Regions from separate parts of the Pseudoalteromonas sp. SR41-4 genome, predicted to be linked through region 2. Evidence: predicted binding sites of a transcription regulator. Region 2 holds the regulator's gene; the other holds the start of a gene.

Region 1 (3,203 bases), on a different contig from region 2:
AGATTGACGAGGAAGTTTTTTATGACCGAACATCAAAATGTAGATAGTGCAGAAATTGCAAAGTTTGAAGCCATCGCTGAGCGTTGGTGGGATCGTGAAGGCGAATTTAAACCCCTTCATGAAATTAATCCATTAAGATTAGATTTTATTGCCGACAAGGCCAAAGGCTTATTCGACAAAGAAACACTCGATGTCGGCTGTGGTGGCGGTATATTGAGTGAAAGTATGGCGCGAATGGGCGCACATGTGACTGGTATTGATATGGGTCAAGAGCCGTTAACCGTTGCGAAACTGCACAGTTTAGAAACCGGTGTAAACGTTGACTATATAAAAATACCTGCCGAACAGTATGCCAGCGAACACCCTGCCCGCTTTGATACTATTACTTGTATGGAAATGTTAGAGCATGTGCCAGACCCTGCATCTATCATTCATGCAGTAGCAGAATTAGCGAAACCTGGTGCTGATGTATTTTTCTCTACATTAAACAAAACCCCAAAAGCATATTTGTACGCAATTATCGGGGCGGAAAAATTATTGAAGATGGTGCCTGATGGAACCCATGATCACAAAAAGTTTATCAAACCAGCACAACTCATTGCATGGGCAGAACAAGCAGGCCTCAAAGTACGTGCTAGTGCGGGATTGAGTTATAACCCTTTATCAAAGCAGTACAGCTTAAATACCGATGTAAGCGTTAATTATATTCTGCATTTTGAGAAACTAGCGTAATGGCTGGTTTTAACACAGCAAGCCCCGCAATTGATTACGACGCCTTTATTTTTGATTTAGACGGTACATTACTCGATACCGCAGATGATTTAGGGGCTGCGCTAAATTACGTACTCGCTGATCATAACCAACCATCAGTAACCGCTGATATATATCGTCCTGCAGCTTCTAACGGTGCAATGGCGCTGCTTGCAGCTGGATTTGGTCAGCAATGGCACGATCACCCAAATCAAGCTGACTTACGCCAGCAGCTATTAACTGCCTACGCAGATAATATTGCCACCCATAGTCAATGCTTTACTGGAATTGCACAATTATTGATCGCGCTTGATCAACAACAGATCAAATGGGGGATCATGACTAATAAACCTGAGTTTTTGACTATTCCATTAGTTGCTGCAATTGCTGAACTAAAAGATGCACAGGCAATTGTCAGTGGTGACACCCTCGATATCGCTAAACCATCACCTTTACCTTTACTGCATACAGCCCAACTGTTAGATGTTGATCCGAATCGTTGTTTGTATATCGGTGATGCGCAGCGTGACATAATTGCAGCCAAGGCTGCAAACATGCACAGCGCTGCTGCGTTGTGGGGCTACATCCCTAGTGAAGCTGAAGCATTGAGTTGGCAAGCCGATTTTAATTGGCAATCACCTATTGATGCATTTAACCATATATAGTGCCATGTTAAATTTTAACCACTACATATTGTGATCGTGTTACTTTTTGCACATTGTTTGTTGATAAAAAAAGCAGCCAAAATTTATTTTTAAAATGCGTAAATTTAATCGATCATCAGTTGATTTTTATAAATTTCATTTTAATCAGATGGTCAAAGGTTAATGGCTACTAACACAATCGTGTTATCCCAACGTTATCCACAATTAGGGGCGTTTATGCCCCTTGCAAATGATCGCATACCACACTATCTTGTGATCTAGAATTTGATGAACACCAGATGTTGTGGCTAAATGTTATTCAATTAAATTCGCGCTAATACAGTTTTATTGCAATAAAAAATTTATTTTAAGAAAAATGTGTCACTAAAAAATATTATATCCCAAGGAATACAGGCAAAACTATGAACCAACAGCTATCTGTAAGCAAACGTGACGGCCGTAAAGAGTCACTTGATTTAGATAAGATCCATCGCGTTATTGCTTGGGCCGCCGAAGGTCTAAATAATGTGTCTGTCTCACAAGTTGAGCTGAAATCGCACATCCAGTTTTATGATGGTATTCGTACTGAAGACATCCATGAAACCATCATCAAAGCGGCCGCTGATCAGATCTCTAAAGAGTCGCCTGATTATCAATATTTATCAGCCCGCTTAGCTGTATTCCATTTGCGTAAAAAAGCCTATGGTCAATTTGAGCCACCGCGCTTGTATGATCATATCGTTAAGTTAGTTGAAGATAAGCGTTACGATGCACACTTACTAGCTGACTACACAGAGCAAGAAATTGATCAACTGGATGAATACCTTGATCATGGACGTGATTTAAACTTCAGCTATGCTGCTGTTAAACAGCTTGAAGGTAAATATTTAGTACAAAACCGTGTTACGGGTGAAATTTATGAAAGCGCACAGTTTTTATATATTTTAGTTGCGGCAAGCTTGTTCTCTGATTACCCAAAAGAAACGCGTTTAGACTACATAAAGCGTTTTTACGATGCAGTGTCATTGTTCAAAATTTCATTACCTACGCCTATTATGGCGGGAGTTCGTACCCCTACGCGTCAATTCAGTTCATGTGTACTGATTGAATGCGGTGACAGCCTAGATTCAATTAATGCAACCTCATCAGCGATTGTAAAATACGTATCGCAACGTGCAGGTATTGGTATTAATGCTGGTCGTATTCGCGCACTAGGTAGCCCTATTCGCAATGGTGAAGCATATCACACTGGTTGTATCCCGTTTTATAAGCACTTTCAAACGGCCGTTAAAAGTTGTTCGCAAGGTGGTGTCCGTGGTGGCGCAGCAACCCTGTTCTATCCACTTTGGCATCTAGAAGTTGAAAACTTATTAGTGCTTAAAAACAACCGTGGTGTTGATGATAACCGCGTTCGTCACTTAGATTACGGTGTACAGTTTAATAAACTAATGTACTCACGTTTGATCAAAGATGATTACATCACATTATTCAGCCCGTCTGATGTGCCTGGTTTATATGATGCATTTTTTGAAGATCAAGATGAATTTGATCGTCTTTACGTACAATATGAACAAGACGAGTCAATTCGTAAAAAACGTATTAAAGCTATTGAGCTGTTTTCAATGTTTGCACAAGAGCGTGCTAGCACTGGCCGCATCTATTTACAAAACGTTGACCACTGTAATACACACAGCCCGTTCATTGCTAAAGTGGCACCAATTCGCCAATCTAACTTATGTTTAGAAATTGCATTGCCAACTAAACCACTTAACAATGTTAATGATGAAGAAGGTGAAATTGCACTGTGTA
Region 2 (3,203 bases):
GCAGGGTTCACAGCTAACAAACAAATATGCTGAAGGTTATCCGGGCAAGCGTTACTACGGTGGTTGTGAGCATGTTGACGTGGTTGAACAACTAGCGATTGACCGTGCAAACGAATTGTTTGGTTCAGATTATGCTAACGTTCAGCCTCACGCAGGTTCACAAGCAAATGCTGCTGTGTTCTTAGCTTTATTAGATGCTGGCGATACAGTGTTAGGTATGAGCTTAGCTCATGGTGGTCACTTAACGCATGGTTCACATGTAAGCTTCTCTGGTAAGCTTTATAACGCAATCCAATACGGACTTGACGAAGCGACTGGCGAGATTGATTACGCACAAGTTGAAGCACTTGCACTTGAGCACAAACCAAAAATGATCATCGGTGGTTTCTCAGCATACTCAGGTATTGTTGATTGGGCTAAATTCCGTGAAATCGCTGACAAAGTAGGCGCTTACTTGTTTGTTGATATGGCTCACGTTGCAGGCCTTATTGCTGCTGGTGTTTACCCAAGCCCAGTACCACATGCACATGTTGTTACTACAACTACGCATAAGACATTAGCCGGCCCACGTGGTGGTTTGATTATTTCTGCTTGTGGCGACGAAGCTATTTATAAAAAGCTTAACAGTGCAGTATTCCCTGGTGGCCAAGGTGGTCCTTTATGTCACATTATCGCTGCCAAAGCAGTGGCATTTAAAGAAGCATTACAACCAGAGTTTAAAGTATACCAAACTCAAGTTGTGAAAAATGCTAAAGCTATGGTTGCAGTAATGCAAGAGCGCGGTTATAAGATCGTATCTGATAAAACAGAAAACCACTTGTTCTTACTTGATCTAATTGATAAAGACATCACTGGTAAAGACGCAGATGCGGCTTTAGGTAATGCTAATATCACCGTAAATAAAAACTCAGTACCAAATGACCCACGTTCACCGTTTGTAACGTCTGGTTTACGTATTGGTTCACCGGCAATCACACGCCGTGGTTTTAAAGAAGCTGAGTCTAAAGAGCTTGCTGGCTGGATCTGTGACGTACTAGACAACATCAACGATGAGTCAGTACAAGCACAAGTAAAAGAGAAAGTTAAAGCAATCTGTAAAAAATTACCTGTTTACGCTTAATTGAGTTACAAACAGTAATTTAGATCACAATAGCTTAGTTTTTTGCTATTATAAAGGCCGCCTAAAAGCGGCCTTTTTTGTTTTTAACGGAAGCTGATACCTATGCATTGTCCATTTTGCACCGCAAAAGATACCAAAGTGATTGACTCGCGTTTAGTGGGAGGTGGCCACCAAGTAAGGCGACGCCGTGAATGCAATGAATGTCATGAACGCTTTACTACCTTTGAAGGCGCAGAACTTGTAATGCCTCGGGTGATCAAACAAGACGGTAGCCGTGAACCTTTCAATGAAGATAAACTCCTTAATGGTCTACACCGCGCATTAGAAAAACGCCCCGTCAGTACCGAGCAAGTTGATGAAGTGGTCAATATTATTAAATCGCAATTACGTGCCACCGGCGAGCGTGAGATTTCCAGTCACTTGATTGGCGAATGCATTATGGAAGCGTTGAAAAAACTCGATAAAGTCGCTTACGTCAGATTTGCATCGGTATACCGTTCATTCGAAGATATTCGTGAATTTGGTGAAGAAATTGCCCGTTTGGGAGAGTGATATGAACCAATATCAGTTTAGCGAACAAGATTTCTCTTATATGACCCGAGCGATTGAGCTTGCCAAACAAGGACGCTTTACTACCACCCCAAACCCAAACGTTGGCTGTGTATTAGTAAAAAATGACGTTATTGTTGGTGAAGGTTTTCATCAAGTTGCCGGCCAAGGCCATGCTGAAGTGAATGCATTAGCAATGGCGGGTAGCCAAGCCTTTGGTGCAACTGCTTATGTCACGCTTGAACCTTGTAGCCATTTTGGTCGCACACCGCCGTGTGCCGAAGGTTTAAAAGCTGCTGGCGTAGTAAAAGTAATTGCTGCTATGGTTGATCCAAACCCGCAGGTAGCCGGTAAAGGTTTAGCTATTTTAGCGGACGCGGGCATTGAGGTTGCGTCAGGTTTGTTAGAACAACAAGCAAGGCTGTTAAACCGTGGCTTTTTAAAGCGCATGGAGCAAGGTATGCCATTTATTACCTGCAAAATGGCCGCAAGCCTTGATGGTAAAACGGCACTTAAAAACGGTCAAAGTAAGTGGATAACGGGCCCTAAGGCTCGCCAAGATGTGCAACTACAGCGCGCACAAAGCTGCGCTATTTTAACCGGCGCGGACACAGTATTAGTTGATAATGCAAAACTCAATGTTCGTGTTGATGAGCTGCCAGAGCCGTTACCAACGCAATTACCTGTACGCCAACCTGTACGTATTATTATTGATTCACAAAATCGTTTAACACCTGAGCAAGCATTATTTAGCATTGCCAGTGAAGTAATTATTCTTACCACTGAACTTGATAAATCACAGCAATGGCCTCATTACGTAAGCCATATTGTAGTACCAGAAAAAAATAATAAAGTTGATTTAGTGGCTGCCATGAAACTTTTAGCGCAGCAACAGTTTAATCATATTTGGTTAGAGGCAGGGGCAACCTTAGCGGGCCAAATGACTGAATGTAATTTAATTGATGAATATATTGTTTATCTGGCGCCGAAGTTGTTAGGGAATGACGGCAAAAGCTTACTAAACTTTACAGAGCTGACAAGTATGCAGGACGTTGTTAATTTATCAATTAATGAGTGTGTGTGTATCGGTGACGATATTCGTATCACGGCGACACCACGCAAAGCCTCATCTAAACCAAATAACTAAAGAGTAACCACTATGTTTACTGGGATCATCGAAGCAACGGGCACTATTAGCGAGTTACAACAAAAGCAAGGCGATTTAGCTATCCGCATTAAAAGTAATAACCTTGATATGGCCGATGTAAATTTAGGCGATAGCATTGCAACTAATGGGGTTTGCTTAACGGTTGTGGCCAAGCACAGTGATGGATTTAGCGCTGACTTATCAAATGAGACGATTAGTTTAACGGGATTTGCTCACTATAAACAAGGGCAAACTGTAAACCTTGAGAAAGCCATGCAGCCAGTATCTCGTTTAGGTGGTCACTTAGTTTCAGGGCATGTTGATGGCATCGCGACTATTACCGCAATTACGCCTAATGCGCGTGCCGTTGAGTACTGGTTAAGCACC

What was found. The regulator NrdR, encoded in region 2, represses ribonucleotide reductase genes. The targets are predictions, from matches to a motif close to AAACACNANATNTNGTGTTT.
Region 1: the regulator NrdR is predicted to act here: its motif matches at 1,685-1,704, upstream of nrdA (class 1a ribonucleoside-diphosphate reductase subunit alpha).

Annotation. Positions count from the first base shown of each region.
Region 1 covers NZ_JACJEI010000002.1:264,928-268,130, reverse strand. The annotation lists gene ubiG (bifunctional 2-polyprenyl-6-hydroxyphenol methylase/3-demethylubiquinol 3-O-methyltransferase UbiG) at 22-732, shown strand; gene H5180_RS02810 (HAD family hydrolase) at 732-1,415, shown strand; gene nrdA (class 1a ribonucleoside-diphosphate reductase subunit alpha) at 1,817-3,203, shown strand, end outside.
Region 2 covers NZ_JACJEI010000009.1:144,166-147,368, forward strand. The annotation lists gene glyA (serine hydroxymethyltransferase) at 1-1,120, shown strand, start outside; gene nrdR (transcriptional regulator NrdR) at 1,223-1,672, shown strand; gene ribD (bifunctional diaminohydroxyphosphoribosylaminopyrimidine deaminase/5-amino-6-(5-phosphoribosylamino)uracil reductase RibD) at 1,674-2,816, shown strand; gene H5180_RS09870 (riboflavin synthase) at 2,829-3,203, shown strand, end outside.